3 regions of the Rhizobium sp. NXC14 genome follow, and region 3 is predicted to be linked to each of the others. Evidence: predicted binding sites of a transcription regulator. Region 3 holds the regulator's gene; each other region holds the start of a gene.

Region 1 (5,844 bases), 1.7 Mb from region 3:
GCCGATCATCTTCCTGACGTCGATGGATATTTCGGGCACGGAAAAGGAATTCGCCGCGCTGAATGGCCATGCGCATCTGATGAAGCCGGCACGCGCGAACGTGCTGCGCAATACTGTCGTCGAGGTCGTCCGCGCCCGCCGCGTCAAACAGGCCTCTGAAGCCGATATCGCCCGGCTGCGGGCGGAAGCGGTCGGACCGGCGCCTGCACTTGCAACTGCGCCCGAGCCGCAAGAGCGGGCGGCCGAGTTCGTCGACGTGCTGGTTGCCGAAGACAACGAGGTCAACCAGATCGTCTTCACCCAGATCCTGCAGTCGACGCGGCTTTCCTTCCTGGTCGTCGACAACGGGCAGGAGGCTGTCGCCGCCTGGGAAAGCCACACGCCGCGCATCATCATGATGGACGTCTCGATGCCCGTCATGAACGGCCATGAAGCGACCCGGACGATCCGCGAAAGGGAAAAGGGGCAGGGCCACCGGGTGCCGATCATCGGCGTTACCGCCCATGCCCTTGAAAGCGACCGCGAAGCCTGCCTCGACGCCGGCATGGACGATTACATGTCGAAGCCGATCAGCCCTGAACTTCTGGAGGAGAAGATCCGGCAATGGCTCGGCAAGGATGAGCTGCAGCCGGAGCGCACGAGTTACTGATCTCCATCGAGTAGCAGTCGTAGGGCTTACCGAGCAGGTGCCTTAATGCCGCAGAGCATTTCGCGCTTGCCGGCGAAGCCCCGGCGGCGTTCGACTGCAAAGCCGGCGGCGATGAGGTTGCGGCGAACGAAGCCGGCCGCGGCGTAAGTTGCGAAGGTGCCGCCGGCCACAGTCTTTTCGTTGACCTCACGCAGCAGTTCCTCCGACCACATGTCGCCGTTGCGCGAGGGCGCGAAACCGTCGAGATACCAGGCGTTGAAGCCCGGCTTTGCCGCTGCGACGCCGTCGAGTGCCGCACCGCAGACGACGCTGAGCCGCGTTTGGGCATCGAGATCGAGCGAGACGGTTCCGGCTGGCGTTTGCGGCCAGGCCGCCGTCAGCGCCTCGCATTCCGCGTCGATCTCCGGCCAATGCGACAGCGCCCGGCCGATCTCTTCGCCGCGCATCGGATGGAGTTCGAAGGAGATGAAATGCAGGTGCTGGCCGTGTTCACGGTGAAGCTTCCATTGCCGCCAGGTCTCGGCGAAATTCAGGCCGGTGCCGAAGCCGAGTTCCCCGATCATGAATTCCTGCCTGCCGGCCCAGCGCTCCGGCAGGCCGTTGCCGGCGAGGAAGACATGGCCGCATTCCAGCCGGCCATCGGTCTGGCAATAAAAATGATCGCCAAAGACGGTGGAATAGGGCATATCGCCGTCGCGCCATTCGAGCGGCTGCGGCGCGCCCGCGCCAATCTGATCGGGGTTCACGTCTCTCATGGAAAAAGCCGATAGTCCTCAGCCGACGTCCGGTCAATCTTCTTGCGACTTGCTGATCGTCGGCGGCGGCATCATGGGTCTCTGGGCGGCCATTCATGCCGAACGCCGCGGTATCAGCACCGTCCTCGCCGACGGCGGCAGATTGGGCGGAGGCGCGAGCGGCGGACTGCTAGGCGCGCTGATGCCGCATATGCCGGACCGGTGGTCGGAGAAAAAGCAATTCCAGTTCGATGCGCTGGTCTCGCTCGAAACCGAAATTGCGGCGCTTGAAGCAGAAACCGGGCTGTCGGCCGGCTACAACAGGTCGGGGCGGCTGATCCCGTTGCCGAAACCGCATCTCAAGCGCATCGCCCGCGGCCATTCCGAAGATGCGGAGCGCCATTGGCGGACCGGCGAACGCCGCTTCCACTGGCATGTCATCGACAGGCCGCCGGTCGATGGTTGGCCTGACGCATCTGCCGGCGAAAGTGGCTTCGTGCACGATACGCTCGCCGCCCGTGTTGCGCCCCGCTCCTTGATCTCAGCGCTCATCGCATTGCTGCGGCGGGCAAAACATGTGCGCATCATGGAAAATGCTGTTGTCTCCGATCTCAATCCCGATCGCGGGACGGCCGAGATCGGCGGCGAAATCATCACGTACGGCCGCTGCATCCTGGCCGCCGGCCATCAGTCCTTTCCCGCGCTGCAGCGGCTGACGCCGGGCTTGAAGCAGCCGCTCGGCCAGCCGGTGAAAGGGCAGGCGGCGCTGTTGAAAGCAGATGTCGACCCGGCGTTGCCGACGATCTTCCTCGATGGACTCTATATCGTCGCGCATGAGGGGGGGCATGCGGCGGTCGGCAGCACCAGCGAGAACCGTTTCGACGACCCCCTCTCGACCGATGCACAGCTCGACGCGTTAATCGCGGCGGCGCGGGCGATCGTGCCGGCGCTCCGCAGCGCCCCTGTCATCGAACGTTGGGCGGGGCTTCGCCCGAAAGCCATCGACCGCGATCCAATGATCGGCCGCCATCCCATCCATCCCCGACTGATCGCACTGACCGGCGGTTTCAAGGTCAGCTTCGGGCTGGCCCATCGGCTGGCGGAGGCTGCGGTTTGTATGGCAGGCGACACAGATTGCGAATTTTCGCTGCCGGAAAGCTTCGCGATATCAAGCCATATCGCTGTCGCTTCACGTTAAACGTGAATTAGATACAGCTGCGTTTCGTTATTCTGTCATGCAAATCACCTATCTGCTTGCGCATCGGCAGCGCCGGATTTTCCCGGCGCTCACTTCCTTCATGGAGGAAATTGCATGCGCTATGCCATTTGCTTCACGCCTCCGGCGAGCGACCCCTTGTCGCTCGTGGCCGCTAATTGGCTTGGCCGAAACGTGTTTTCAGGCGATATGGTGGAGCCTCCGGCCGTCCGCGGCCTCGGCATTCATGAGATCGCCTTTTATACTGCGGTGCCGCGGCGCTATGGTTTTCACGGCGTTCTGAAAGCGCCTTTTCGCCTCTCCGCCGAGACGTCCGAATCGCAACTCCTGCGCGATCTCATGCGTTTTGCCGGAACATATGCTCCCTTCCAGATCCCAGGTCTCGAAATCGCCCGGCTCGGCAATTTCTACAGCCTGGTGCCGAGCGCCCCCTGTGAGCGGATCCAGTATCTGGCTTCGGCGATCGTTCAGGAGTTCGATCGTTTCCGGGCGCCGCTGAGTGAAGCCGATATCGAACGCAGCGATCCCGACGGATTGTCGGCGGCGCAATTCGCTAATCTGCATCGTTGGGGCAATCCCTATGTGATGGAGGAGTTCCGCTTCCATATGCCGGTGACAGGCCCCATCCACACGATCGACATGCCCCGCATCGAGCCAGTGCTGGGAACGATCTTCGAGCCCGTCTTGAGGGAGCCGGTGATCGTTTCGAATGTCGCTTTGATGATCGAGGAGGGCACTGGCGGTCCCTTCCGCGTTCACTCGCTCCACCCGATGGGCAAGGTCAGCGCGCGCAGGATCGCCTGAGCAGATGTCGATCTAACCGGTTGTTTTAAAAAGAGAAATGCTCCTGTGCAGTTTCCGTCTCGACATTCCGGCTGCGGATGATACCGTTCCTTCGTCTTTTCAGAAGGTGATTTGATGGTATCCGAGACCTACCCGCGCAATCTCGTCGGCTACGGGCGTCAGACGCCCGATCCGAAGTGGCCGGGCGACGCCCGCGTCGCCGTGCAGTTCGTCATCAATTACGAGGAGGGCGGCGAAAGCTGCATCCTCGAAGGCGATCCGGCTTCCGAAAACCTGCTGTCGGAGATTGTCGGTGCGGCGGCCTGGCCGGGGCAGCGCAATCTCAACATGGAATCGATCTACGAGTATGGTTCGCGCGCCGGGTTCTGGCGGCTCTGGCGGATGTTCACGGGTCTCAAGGTGCAGGCGACCGTCTATGGCGTGACGCTGGCGATGGCGCGCAACCCCGAAGCCGTCGCGGCCATGAAGGAGGCCGGTTGGGAGATCGCCAGCCACGGTTATCGCTGGCTGGAATACAAGGATTTCCCCGAGGATCTCGAGCGCAAGCATATCCTCGAAGCCGTGCGCCTGCACACCGAACTCACCGGCGAGCGGCCTTTCGGGATGTATCAGGGAAAGCCTTCCGACAACACGCTGCGACTGGTGCAGGAAGAGGGCGGTTTCCTCTATTCCTCCGATTCCTATGCCGACGACCTGCCTTATTGGGTGAAGGGCGTCGACGGGAAACCCTTCCTGATCATCCCCTATACGCTCGAAACCAATGACATGCGATTTGCCACACCGCAGGGTTTCAATGCCGGCGACCAGTTCTTCACCTATCTCAAGGACGCTTTCGACACGCTTTACGAGGAAGGCAAGGACGGCAGCCCGAAGATGATGTCGGTCGGCCTGCATTGCCGCCTCGTCGGGCGTCCGGGCCGGGCAGCCTCTCTGAAGCGCTTCATCGAATATGTGTTGAAGCATGACAAGGTCTGGATTCCGCGCCGCATCGAAATCGCCGAGCACTGGCACAAGAATCATCAGCCGGATGCGCTCTGATGTTGTCGCGCGAGGATTTCGTTTCCCGCTTCGGCGGCGTCTTCGAGCATTCGCCTTTCATCGCCGAACGCGCCTATGACGCCGGGGGTCTGAGGGAGCCTTTGACGGCATCAGGCGTGCATGCGGCTCTTGCCGCCGTCTTCCGTGCAGCGAGCCGGGAGGAGCGTCTCGGCGTGCTGCGTGCCCATCCCGATCTTGCCGGGCGTCTGGCGATAGCGGGCGAACTCACGGAGGACAGCCGCAAGGAGCAGGCCGGCGCCGGTCTCGATCGGTTGAGCCCGGCCGAACATGCCCGCTTCACCGAACTTAATGCAGCCTATGTCGAAAAATTCGGCTTTCCCTTCATCATCGCCGTCAGAGGGCTCGACAAGGACGATATCCTTTCGGCCTTCGAAAGGCGGATCGGCAATGACCTGGATGAAGAATTCGCGACCGCCACGACACAGGTCGAACGGATCGCGCTGCTGCGCCTGACATCGATGTTGCCGGAGGGCAAATGAGCGAGCCTCGTGCTATCGACTATCTCAATGAAATGCAGAAGGCGGCAGCCGAAGCACTATACTTCGTGGGCGGAATGGATGAGGCGGCCTTCGCCGAGGATAATCTCACCTTCAAGGCGGTCGCCTTCTGCCACTTCACTATCGGCGCGGCTGCTTCCCGACTGCTCGTAGCCCATCCGGAATTCGCAACCGAGCATCCCACTCTGCCGTGGACGAAAATCTGCGGAACCGGCAACCGTATCCTGGAAGACGTCTTCGCTCTCGATCCCTCGGACATCTGGGATGCAACCTATCGCACGCTGCCGGAACTTCTCGTCGAGATCGACGCTATTCGTCACTGGCACGCCGAAGGTGAGTGAACCCGTTGGCTGATTTTCTCGATATCCGCCCGCTTACCAGATCGGCCTTTGCTCCTTTCGGCGAAGTGATCGAAGCCGATCCAGCCTCGATGCGGCTCATCAACGGCGGCACGACCGAACGCTTCCATGCGCTGGCCACGGCGGAGGCGGCGGGCGAGGGCGCGCGCGTCATCATCAATCTCTTTCGCGGCCAGCCGCGCAGCTTCCCTTATAACGTCGACATGATGGAACGCCATCCCTTCGGGAGCCAGAGTTTCTCGCCGATCTCCGGCCGCCCATTCCTCGTCGTCGTCTCCGAGGACGAGGGCGGACGTCCGGGCAGGCCGCAGGTGTTTTTCGCGCGCGGAGACCAGGGTGTGAACTACCGCCGCAATGTCTGGCATCATCCGCTGATGGCGCTCGGCCAAACCTCCGATTTCCTGGTCGTCGACCGCGACGGCCCTGGCAATAATCTGGAGGAATTCTTCTTCGACCCCCCCTATGTCATCAAAGAGCCAGGCCCATGACCGGACTGACGACACATGTGCTCGACACCGCCCTTGGC
Region 2 (5,844 bases), 2.0 Mb from region 3:
TCATCGTCACGTCAGCGCCATAGGCATCGCGCAGTTGGTTCTCCTGTCCCGGCTGCCGGTCGGCGGCCTGGTGCAGCGGTATCGTGTCGTAGCCCTGCAATCGCGTTCCCTCGATCAGCGTAACGTCGGAATTCCCAGGATTGTCGGAGCGCTCGAACCAGTCGACGGAGTGGTGCAGGAAATTCATTTCGATCGCCCGGTTGGTGACCCCGTGGCCGACGATCGCGACGTTGTGGTCGCCGTTTTCGGCCTCGCGCATGACGGTCTGAAGGAAGAGACGCACCCGCTGCGCCACGTCCGCCCGGCTTTCGCCGTCCGGCGGCCGCGCATAGAACTTGCCGCTATTGTTGCGCAGCCTCGCCCATTTTTCGAACTCCTCGGGGAATTTCTGCTTCTGCTCGGCACGGTCGTAGATTTCGGTGAAGAGGCCGAAATCCTGCTCGCGCAGAAGATAATCTTCCCTGACATCGCCGACGAAGTTTTCCGGCAGCGCTTCGAGCAGCGCATCCTTGCTCTGGCGCGTGCGCAGAAACGGCGAATACCAGATATGCAGCTTCTGGAATCCCTGGCTCGGCAGCCCTTTGAGGTACGAAGCGATGACAGCGCCTGCCTCAGCCGCCTGGCGATAGCCCCATTCAGTCAGCGGCACATTATGATCGCCGAATTGGCGGTAGGCCTGTTCGTTGATGTTGCCGAGGGATTCGCCGTGGCGAACGAGAAAGAGACGCATCGGCCATCCCGCTTTGTCGGACATGGAATCGTTGTCATCATGAACGCGCTCGATCGGCAGGGCAATATTGCCAGCCGAAAAGGGGCGTAGCGTCTGGTCGCCGCTTGCCCCCAATCCGCTTGGCCCGTCGATCTTGGTCACTCAGTTCCAAATCGAGAAGCGAGAGAGCGTCTTCCGGGCTATTAGCGGCCCTGGAAGATCTTGATGAGTTTTGGCGTAAACCGGTGAGCCTTGATGTCGAGCAGATCCTGATACGTAGCGCGACCGGAGATCGCTGCCGTCAGATATCGCTGACAGGCGATTCTCGGAGCGTCATTGTCGGAAACGTTTGTCACGATCCCCGCGGCGCGCCGCGCATTTGCATCGAAATCCTTTGTGCACACTTTGACGAACTCGTTTCTCGCTCTCGCGCTGCCTTGCAGCAGCGTTACTGTTGCATCATAGTCCTGCTGCGTCGGTGCACAGCCGGCAAGCAGTGCCATAGAAATCATTATTGTCGCGGTTCGGGCGCGCATCATCAATATCCTCCAGGTTACGCCTTGATCGGCAGCTGCTGTTAATTTGATTCTCGGCATGCGGGAAAGGCCCAGGACCTCGCAGGGAGAAATTGCGATAATCGGATTTCCGATGTCGCTATTGCGAGCTTCGTAACGATGGGATCTGCGTTTACCATCCAGACGGAACGGCGGGTTGGCAGGGCTTTTCCCCAGCTTGTCATCTTCCTGAAACACGAGTCTGGTTTTGGAAGGCTAGATGAAAGATGGGGCACGAGCACTGTTCGTGACAGACATGATGGAACCCAGACATTTCCGCACGCTCTTCATTTCCGATGTGCATCTCGGCTCGAAGGCCGCGAAGGCTGATTTCCTGCTGGATTTCCTGCGCTACCACGAAGCCGATACGATCGTGCTCGTCGGCGACATCGTCGACGGCTGGCGCCTGAAGCGCAACTGGTACTGGCCGCAGGTCTGCAACGACGTCGTCCAGAAACTGCTGCGCAAGGCGCGCAAGGGCACGCGCGTCGTCTACATCCCCGGCAATCACGACGAATTCCTACGCGACTTCCCGGGCATGCATTTCGGCGGCATCGAGGTCGTCGAGCGCATGATGCATGACGGCGCGGACGGCAAGAAATACCTGATCCTGCACGGCGACGAGTTCGACGTCGTTGTCCGCAACGCCCGCCTGCTCGCCTATCTCGGTGACTGGGCCTATGATACGGCAATCCGCATCAACATCCTGCTCGCCGCCGTCCGCCGTCGCCTTGGCATGCCATATTGGTCGTTTTCCGCCTGGGCGAAGCTGCAGGTCAAGCATGCGGTCAATTTCATCGGCGAGTTCGAACGCGTCGTGGCTGAAGAGGCGCGCAAGAGCGGAGCCGACGGGGTGATCTGCGGCCACATCCACCACGCCGTCATCCAGGAGATGGACGGCATCCGCTACATCAACACTGGCGACTGGGTGGAAAGCTGCACAGCGGTTGCAGAGCATGAGGACGGCACGTTCGAGCTGATCACCTGGCGAGCGCTTGCTAGCGCAGTGCCGGCGCTTACCGCAGTCGAGCGTCTCGAAGAGGCGGAACTCGCCGCGCAGGCAGCGTGATTTTACAGCCGTCGCAGTCGCGGCGGCTCGCCGGCAATTTAGCCGTTACCGCGAGGTAACAGGCCCAATTTATTTTCTAAAACGTTTCCGGACGGCTATTTCTCGCAATGGTCGCGCCCCGGGGTGGTGTGTTAGGAAAACATCTAGTTTCCTTCAGGTCCACCGATGATTCCCGCTCAACATTCTTCGGGTGAGGGAGCGCCGCCGCGCTTCCGGCTGCTCAGCGCGCTGTCCTATTGCGCGCCGCTGCTCGTCAATGGCGTCGTGCTGCCATTTTTCCCGGTTTGGCTGCAAACCCATAGTTTCAGTGACCGTGAAATCGGCATTATTCTCGCCATACCGATGGTGGTTCGAGTCCTGGTAGCACCTGTCGTCGCCATGATCGCCGACCGCATGAAGGAGCGCTCGACCGTGCTGCTCTGGTCGGGTGGCCTGTCGCTGCTGACGGCGATCGCGCTTTACTGGACGACCAGCTTTTGGCCGGTGACAATCATCTTCGCGCTGCAGGGCGCCACCTTTGCGCCCTATGTGCCCGTGGTCGAATCGATCGTCATTTCAGGCGTGCGCCGCTGGGGGCTCGATTATGGGTCGATGCGCGTATGGGGCTCGATTGCCTTCATCGTCTCGACGCTCCTCGGCGGTCAGCTGATCGGCCGGGGGGGCGGCGGCATGGTGCTCGTCGTCATGGTGTTCGGCTTCACGATGATGGTGGCGATGGCGATCTTCTGTCCGCGGATCGGGCCCACACGGCGGCGCGGCCAGCCGATCGACCTGCCGGCCGCCACCGGCAGCGGGTTGCGCGAACCACATTTGCTGCTGCTCCTGATCGGAGTTGCCATCCAGCAGTCGAGCCACGCGGTGCTCAATGCTTTTTCCTCGATTTATTGGCATCAGCTCGGCTTTTCCGGCACCGAGGTCGGCTTGCTCTGGAGCGCCGGCGTTGCTTCGGAGGTGACGGTGTTCTTTCTATCGAAGCGTCTCAATCGGCGCTTCAATGCCTGGACATTGATCCGCTTCGGCTGCGCCATCAGCGTCTGCCGCTGGATCCTGTTTCCCATGAATGCCGGCTTTGCCGGCTTCTTCCTGCTGCAATGTTTCCACGGCTTCACCTATGCCTTCGTGCATACCGGCGTGCAGCGGAGAATCGTGGCGACGGTGCAGGAAACGCAGGAGGCCTCGGCGCAGGGCGCCTATTTCTTCTATGTCGGCATGGCGATGGGGTTGATGACCATCGCTTCGGGCTACCTCTACGCCTGGCTCGGCTTTGTCAGCTATTACGTCATGGCGCTCGTCGCGCTTTCCGGCCTCGGGCTGGTCATCTCAGCCTACTATCTTCAGCCCCAGAGGGTGCTTTCCGGCGGAAAGACCAGGGAAGCGGCGTAGCGCAGGCCGGGTTGGCGGTCGCGGGCAAGCAGCAGCGGGCCGTCGAGATCGACGAAATCGGCATCCTGCGCGAGCAGCACGGCTGGCGCCATCGCAAGCGAAGTCCCGACCATGCAACCGATCATGATCGAAAAGCCGAGCCTCACCGCTTCGGCCTTCATCGCCAAGGCCTCGGTGAGGCCGCCTGTCTTGTCGAGCTTGATATTGATCGCATCATAACGGTCGGCAAGGCTTGCGAGGTCTCCGGTGTGATGCACACTCTCGTCGGCGCAGACGAGCAACGGGCGGCGGATTTCGGCAAGCAGCGCATCGCGGCCTGCCGGCAACGGTTGCTCGACGAGGGCAACGCCCGCCTCCGCGGCGATCTGCAGATGACGTTCCAGCACCGCCTCCGGCCAGCCCTCATTGGCGTCGAGAATGATCGCAGCATCGGGTGCGGCCGCGCGGACTGCGCGGATGCGGCTTTCATCGTCGCTGGTTCCCACCTTGACCTTGAGCAGAGCGCGACCGGCATGTTCGCGCGCCTGCGCGGCCATCACTTGCGGCTCGCCGAGCGAGATGGTGTAGGCTGTCGTGAGCGGTTTGAGCGCCGTGAGGCCGAGGCGGGCGGCGACCGTTTGGCCCGTCCGTTTTGCTTCGAGATCCCAGAGAGCGCAATCCACGGCGTTGCGTGCGGCACCCGGCGTCATCGCCGACAAGAGGTCGTCGCGCGAAATGCCGGATTCGATCAGCGGGCGCGCTGCCTCGATCTGGGCCAAGACGCTCTCCATGGTCTCGCAGTAGCGGCGGTAGGGCACGCATTCGCCATGCCCTTGCGCGCCTTCTTCCGTGACTTCGCAGCTAATGACCTCGGCCTTAGTCTTTGCGCCGCGCGAGATGGTGAAGGTCCCGGCAATCGGAAAGGAATTCATCTGGATATCGAGGGTGCGCGGCATTATTGCTATCCTGCGAGCATGGAAATTGGACGTTGCTTCTGTATATTGACGCGCCGGCGGCGATCCGCTTCGCGAGTCGGCAATGTCGCCGTAAGCCTTGAAAGACACAAGTATCTTGAACGCCGAGAATCGCAACGCCGCCTCACTGCAAGTGGACGACCGGCCAGATGGTTCGGGGCAGCATGTTCGTCTCAGCGGCAATTGGCGCAGCGCCTATGTGCATCTTGTGCTGCGCGACTTCGAAAAGCTTCGGCGAGAGAAGACCGGCAATCTGACGCTCGACCTCTCTGATATATCGGAGATCGATACCGCCGGCATTTGGCTTCTTTGCCGCCTAAAGAAGGATGAGGAAGCAGCCGGGCGCACGGTGCGCTTCGTCGGCACCAATCCGCATATCGATGAAATGCTGGAGATGTTTTCCGAGGAACCGGCCAAACCGGAGCCGGAACAGAAGGAGAAGGTCTCGCTTGCCGCGCGCATCTTGGCGCCGATCGGCAAGATGACTTACGATATCTGGGATAATCTCGCTGCCTCGATGTATATCCTGGGTTCGGCGGTGCGCGGCGCTCAGATGAAGCTCGGCCGCGGCAGTGGCGTCTCGCCGGCCTCCATCGTCAACCAGATCGATCATATGGGGGTTCGCGCCGTTCCGATCATCCTGCTGATGTCGTTTCTGATCGGCGCGATCATCGCCCAGCAGGGCGCTTTCCAGCTGCGTTATTTCGGGGCGGAGGTTTTCGTCGTCGATCTGGTCGGCATTCTGCAGCTGCGCGAAATCGGCGTGCTGCTGACTTCGATCATGATCGCCGGGCGCTCCGGCAGCGCGATCACGGCTGAAATCGGCTCGATGAAGATGCGCGAGGAAATCGACGCGCTGAAGGTGATGGGGCTGAACCCGATCGGCGTATTGATCTTCCCGCGGCTGGTGGCGCTGACCATCGCGCTGCCGCTTCTGACAGTATTGGCGAATTTCGCTTCGCTGGCGGGGGCTGCGGTCGTCGCCTGGGGCTACTCCGGTATCACCTTCGCCAATTTCCTGGCGCGACTGCACGAGGCGATTACGCTGTCAACCGTGCTGTCGGGCATGATCAAGGCGCCATTCATGGCGCTCGTCATCGGCATCGTCGCCGCCGTCGAAGGGCTGAAGGTCGGTGGCAGTGCGGAGTCGCTCGGCCAGCACGTGACGGCCTCGGT
Region 3 (5,844 bases):
AGGTCAACGACAAGCAGGTCAACTGGATGAACCAGCTGAAGGCGAGCGGCGCTCTTCAGAAGCAGTTCAACACCGGCCTCTTCGTCAACGGCAATTCCAGCCGTCCGGAGGCCGCCGGTCTCGGCGTCGCCCTCATCGGCTCGCTCTACCTGATGCTGATCGTGCTGGTTCTGTCGCTGCCGATCGGCGTCGCCGCTTCGATCTATCTCGAGGAGTTTGCGCCGAAGAACAGGCTGACGGACCTGATCGAGGTCAACATCAACAACCTCGCAGCCGTCCCGTCGATCGTCTACGGTCTGCTCGGCCTTTCCGTCTTCATCAACTTCATCGGCCTGCCGCGCTCGGCTTCTCTGGTAGGCGGCCTGGTGCTGACGCTGATGACCCTGCCGACGATCATCATCGCCACCCGCGCGGCCCTGCGCGCCGTGCCGCCTTCGATCCGCGCCGCAGCTCTCGGCCTCGGCGCCTCGAAGATGCAGATGGTGTTCCACCACGTCCTGCCGCTTGCCATGCCCGGCATCCTCACCGGCACGATCATCGGCCTGGCGCACGCGCTCGGCGAAACCGCGCCGCTGCTCTTGATCGGCATGGTCGCCTTCGTCGCCAATGCGCCCGCGACACCGCTCGAGCCCTCGACGGCCTTGCCCGTGCAGGTCTATATGTGGGCGAACGAGGCCGAACGTGCCTTCGTGGAGCGTACTTCGGGTGCCATCATCGTCCTGCTCCTGTTCCTGGTCGTCATGAACATGGGCGCCATCCTCTTGCGTCGTCGCTTCGAGCGCCGCTGGTAAACGGAGTTAAACATCATGAACATGCTGACGGAAGCTGCAGTTGAAAAGGCGCTGGATCAGAAGATGAGCAACGTCCCGTATAAAATGATCGGACAGGATGTCTCCGTATACTACGGCGAGAAGCGCGCGCTTTTCGACGTGAACCTGAACATCCGCGAAAACACCGTAACCGCCCTGATCGGCCCCTCGGGCTGCGGCAAGTCGACCTTCCTGCGAAGCCTGAACCGCATGAACGACACGATCGAGGGGTGCCGCGTTACCGGCAAGATCACGCTCGACAGCGACGATATCTATGATCCGGATATCGACGTCGTCGAACTTCGCGCCCGCGTCGGCATGGTTTTCCAGAAGCCGAACCCATTCCCCAAGTCGATCTATGAAAACGTCTCCTACGGCCCCCGCATCCACGGTCTCGCCAAGTCGAAGGCCGATCTCGACCAGATCGTCGAGAGCAGCCTGCAGCGCGCCGGCCTCTGGAACGAGGTCAAGGACCGCGTGCACGAATCCGGCACGGGCCTCTCCGGCGGTCAGCAGCAGCGCCTGTGCATTGCCCGCGCCGTTGCCGTCAGCCCGGAAGTCATCCTGATGGACGAGCCCTGCTCGGCCCTTGACCCGATCGCCACCGCCAAGGTCGAGGAGCTGATCCACGAGCTCCGCGAAAACTATACGATCGTCATCGTCACCCACTCCATGCAGCAGGCCGCGCGCGTCTCGCAGCGCACCGCCATGTTCCACCTCGGCAATCTTGTCGAGGAGAACGACACCGACAAGATGTTCACCAATCCGGACGATCCCCGTACCCAGGACTACATCATGGGTCGCTTCGGCTGATCACGGCCATCCGAAGCCTTCCCCTTATTCGAGGACAAAGCCCCATGGCATCGACACATATTTATTCTGCCTATGATGATGATCTGAAGTTCCTTTCCAGGCGGATTTCCGAAATGGGCGGCCTGGCCGAACAGATGGTCGCCGAATCGGTCCGGGCGCTGGTCAACGGCGATACCGCGCTGGCGCAGAAGGTCATCTCCGACGACGTGATCCTCGATCATACCGAGCGCGAAATCGGCGACAAGGCGATCGTCACCATCGCCCGCCGTCAGCCGATGGCGGCGGACCTGCGCGAAATCATGGGTTCGATCCGCATCGCCGCCGATCTCGAACGCGTCGGCGACCTCGGCAAGAACACCGCCAAGCGCGTCATCGCCGTGCAGAGCACCGGCGTGCCCCGCAAGCTCGCCCGCGGTCTCGAGCATCTCTCCGAGCTGGCGCTTGTCCAGCTCAAGGAAGTGCTCGACGTCTATACGACACGCGCTGCCGACAAGGCGACCGCCATCCGCGAACGCGACAACGAGATCGACGCCATGTACACCTCGCTGTTCCGCGAGCTCTTGACCTACATGATGGAAGATCCGCGCAACATCACGAGCTGCACGCATCTGCTCTTCTGCGCCAAGAACATCGAACGCATCGGCGACCATGCCACCAACATCGCCGAGACGATCTACTACATGGCAACAGGCGCCCAGCCGGAAGGTGATCGCCCGAAGGATGACAGCGCCAACACCGTCGGCGCCGCGACGGAATAATCCTTCCAAGATTGCGTGCGCGCCCGTTCGGGGCGCGCAAAGAGGTCGCAGCCAATTTCTGAATTTGCGCAGGACGCCTGCTTAGACCCCGAGTTTAAGGCTTGTGCGCGAGGAGACGGACACGCATGATCCCGAGAGTCGCAGTTGTTGAAGACGAGGAAGCGCTCAGCGTGCTCCTTCGCTATAATCTCGAAGCCGAAGGCTTCGAGGTCGATACCATCCTGCGCGGCGACGAGGCCGAAATCAGGCTTCAGGAGCGCACGCCCGACCTGCTCATCCTCGACTGGATGCTGCCCGGCGTCTCCGGCATCGAACTCTGCCGGCGCCTGCGCATGCGGCCGGAAACCGAGCGACTGCCGATCATCATGCTGACGGCGCGCGGCGAGGAGAGCGAGCGTGTGCGCGGACTGTCCACCGGCGCCGACGATTATGTCGTCAAGCCCTTCTCGACCCCCGAACTCGTCGCCCGCGTCAAGGCGATGCTGCGCCGTGCCCGCCCCGAGGTGCTGTCCTCGGTGCTGAAATGCGGCGATATCGAGCTCGACCGCGAAACCCATCGCGTCCACCGCAAGAGCCGCGAAGTCCGCCTCGGCCCGACCGAATTTCGCCTGCTGGAATTCCTGATGTCGTCGCCGGGCCGGGTCTTTTCCCGCTCGCAGCTGCTCGACGGCGTCTGGGGTCACGACATCTATGTCGACGAACGAACCGTCGACGTCCATGTCGGACGCCTGCGCAAGGCGCTGAACTTCTCCAACATGCAGGACGTCATCCGCACCGTCCGCGGCGCCGGCTATTCTATGGAAGCCTGAGGCTGAGGGAGTGTGTGAGATGGGCGTTCCCGCCAAACGCACGGCAGTACGGCTTGTGAGGCCCCCCTTGCCGTCGTCGATCGCAGCCGCTTCTTCGCCAGCGTCATTGCGCCGGCGAGGCTTATGCGTCTCGGCACCACCTTTCCATCGCGCCTGCAGAGCCGACTTGTCCCGGCATCACCTCTCCTCCGTCATCCCAGGGCTTGACCCTGGGATCCATCGGGCCGGCGCTGCGGGAACAGGGATGCATCCAACTGCAGGGAAATTATCGAAGCCGAGTGCTTGGTTGTCGATCCCAGGGTCAAGCCGGGTCAAGCCCCGGGATGACGGAGCGTGTGGTTGGCGCTCTCGCCAAACGCGCCGGTGGTGCAACCTGTAGCACCCGTTTTTGCCGCCGATCCATCGCCGCTGCAGAACCAGCTTCATCGCACTGGCGTGGCTTATCTGTCCAGGCACCACTTCTCCTCCAAGCCCCGGGATGACGGAGTGTGGGGTTGGCTTGGTTGCTAAACGCAAAGGTCACTTCCCCAATCGAATAAAAAAACGGGCCACTCGGCCCGTTTCTCGTTCTCGGCAATACCTGTCCGCTCAGCTGACCCGTGCCGCGGCCCGGCGCCTTTCGTTGATCGGCTGATAGGCAAGCTTCTGATGATAGCTGCAATAGGGCGAATTGTCGGGGGACTCGCAGCCGCAGAAATGGAAATCTTCCTTGAGCGGGTCGCCGACCGGCCATTTGCAGGTGCGTTCGGTGAGCTCCGTCAGGCCGAGGCGGCGAGAAATCGGCACGACCACATTGCCGGCCGGCACATATTCCATTTCCTCGACGGCATCGACCTCGATCTCTTCCTTCAGCATCGTTGCGCCCTGTTGACGGGTCACGGTGCGGGTGGTGATCCGGGAGGCGTAGTTCGGCGCGCGCGGCGCGGCTGTCTGGCGCTTCGGCGTGCGCGCCGCGGTGGCCGTGCCGCCGGCCTTGGCGCGGCCGGGAAGGCTGAGCCTGTGCACCTTGCCGATAACGGCATTTCGGCTGACGCCGCCAAGCTGCGCAGCAATCTGGCTGGCGCTCAGTCCTTCGGCCCAAAGCTTCTTGAGTTTCTCGACCCGCTCGTCTGTCCAGTTCATGCCCTGTCTCCACCTTTTGCGTTGGTGATGGCAGAATCCCTCACCGTTGTCCCGGAAGCCTCCGAAACAAGAAACGCTTGATCAATTTTGGTGACTAGTTCCGCCGCATGCAGTCTAGTAATTGAACTTTAACCTAGTGTGAGGCTGACTCCGTGACAAGAGTCGCGGGAATCCGGATGAATCGAATTTCAAGTTTTCCCCAACTTGCTGCCTCTGCGTGGCATTTCTGCAATAATGCCTGTTGAAGGCCGAAAGTGCCGCTGCACAAGCTTGCTGCATAGGCTAAGGCGCCAGTTTTGTTGACATTGCAGCGCGAAAAGGAAATAGTACCGCTCGCCGCCGAAAGGCGGCATTTTTGATTTTTTGGACCTGGTTTTGTTAGCCGGAGTCCGTGCAAGACAACATTGAACGGGAGACCCGCGCCATGGCTGAAGCCGCGCCGCTTTATGACACCTATTCTCGCGCCCCGCTGCGGTTCGAGCGAGGCGAGGGCGTATGGCTGATCACCGAGAGCGGCGAGCGCTATCTCGATTTCGGCGCCGGTGTCGCCGTCACCTCCGTCGGCCATGGCAACCCGCATGTGGTCGCGGCGCTGAAGGAGCAGGCCGACAAGGTCTGGCACCTCTCCAACATCTATGAGATCCCCGGCCAGGAGCGCCTCGCCAAGCGCCTGACGGACGCTACCTTCGCCGATAAGGTGTTCTTCACCAATTCTGGCGCCGAGGCGCTCGAATGCGCCATCAAGACCGCGCGCCGCTACCAGTTTTCCAAGGGGCATCCCGAGCGGTTCCATATCATCACCTTCGAGGGTGCCTTCCATGGGCGCACGCTCGCGACGATTGCCGCCGGCGGTCAGGAGAAATATCTCGAAGGTTTCGGCCCCAAGGCTCCGGGTTTCGATCAGGTGCCGTTCGGCGACATCGAGGCCGTCCGCGCCGCCATTACCGATGCGACGGCCGCAATCCTGATCGAGCCGGTGCAAGGCGAGGGCGGCGTGCGTCCCGCCACCGGCGAATTCATGAAGGCGCTTCGCCGGATCTGCGACGAAAACGGCCTGCTGCTGATCCTCGACGAGGTCCAGACCGGCGTCGGCCGCACCGGCAAGCTCTTCGCCCATGAATGGTCCGGCATCACGCCCGATATCATGGCCGTTGCCAAGGGCATCGGCGGCGGTTTCCCGCTCGGCGCCTGCCTTGCCACGGCCGAGGCTGCCTCCGGCATGAAGGCCGGCACGCATGGTTCGACCTATGGCGGCAATCCGCTGGCCATGGCGGTCGGCAGTGCCGTACTCGACGTCATCCTCGCCGATGGCTTCCTTGAGCATGTGCGCGACGTCGCGCTCGTCTTCCGCCAGGGGCTGGCCTCGCTCAAGGATCGGTATCCCGATGTTATCGAGGATATCCGAGGCGAGGGGCTTCTGCTCGGCGTCAAGGCTGCGGTTCCCTCGGCCGAATTGCTGCAGGCGATCCGCGCCGCGCATCTGCTCGGCGTGCCGGCCGGCGACAACGTCATCCGCCTTCTTCCGCCGCTGGT

The links. The regulator PhoB, encoded in region 3, activates phosphate uptake and scavenging genes when phosphate is short. The targets are predictions, from matches to a motif close to TGTCATNNANCTGTCAT.
Region 1: NXC14_RS16190 (DUF1045 domain-containing protein) is a predicted target of PhoB. The motif match lies at 2,604-2,620, and genes of this name have one in related genera.
Region 2: NXC14_RS12245 (UDP-2,3-diacylglucosamine diphosphatase) is a predicted target of PhoB. The motif match lies at 1,443-1,459, and genes of this name have one in related genera.

Annotation. Positions count from the first base shown of each region.
Region 1 covers NZ_CP021030.1:3,281,815-3,287,658, reverse strand. Annotated here, with positions in the region: gene NXC14_RS16205 (response regulator) at 1-649, shown strand, start outside; gene mnmD (tRNA (5-methylaminomethyl-2-thiouridine)(34)-methyltransferase MnmD) at 676-1,404, opposite strand; gene NXC14_RS16195 (FAD-binding oxidoreductase) at 1,403-2,581, shown strand; gene NXC14_RS16190 (DUF1045 domain-containing protein) at 2,696-3,403, shown strand; gene puuE (allantoinase PuuE) at 3,518-4,441, shown strand; gene uraD (2-oxo-4-hydroxy-4-carboxy-5-ureidoimidazoline decarboxylase) at 4,441-4,941, shown strand; gene NXC14_RS16175 (HepT-like ribonuclease domain-containing protein) at 4,938-5,300, shown strand; gene NXC14_RS16170 (ureidoglycolate lyase) at 5,306-5,806, shown strand; gene uraH (hydroxyisourate hydrolase) at 5,803-5,844, shown strand, end outside.
Region 2 covers NZ_CP021030.1:2,475,615-2,481,458, reverse strand. Annotated here, with positions in the region: gene NXC14_RS12255 (phosphoglycerate mutase family protein) at 1-730, opposite strand, end outside; gene NXC14_RS12250 (hypothetical protein) at 913-1,245, opposite strand; gene NXC14_RS12245 (UDP-2,3-diacylglucosamine diphosphatase) at 1,520-2,332, shown strand; gene NXC14_RS12240 (MFS transporter) at 2,498-3,715, shown strand; gene dgcA (N-acetyl-D-Glu racemase DgcA) at 3,667-4,650, opposite strand; gene NXC14_RS12230 (MlaE family lipid ABC transporter permease subunit) at 4,748-5,844, shown strand, end outside.
Region 3 covers NZ_CP021030.1:512,052-517,895, forward strand. Annotated here, with positions in the region: gene pstA (phosphate ABC transporter permease PstA) at 1-791, shown strand, start outside; gene pstB (phosphate ABC transporter ATP-binding protein PstB) at 807-1,622, shown strand; gene phoU (phosphate signaling complex protein PhoU) at 1,667-2,380, shown strand; gene phoB (phosphate regulon transcriptional regulator PhoB) at 2,506-3,189, shown strand; gene NXC14_RS02530 (GcrA family cell cycle regulator) at 3,778-4,311, opposite strand; gene NXC14_RS02535 (aspartate aminotransferase family protein) at 4,736-5,844, shown strand, end outside.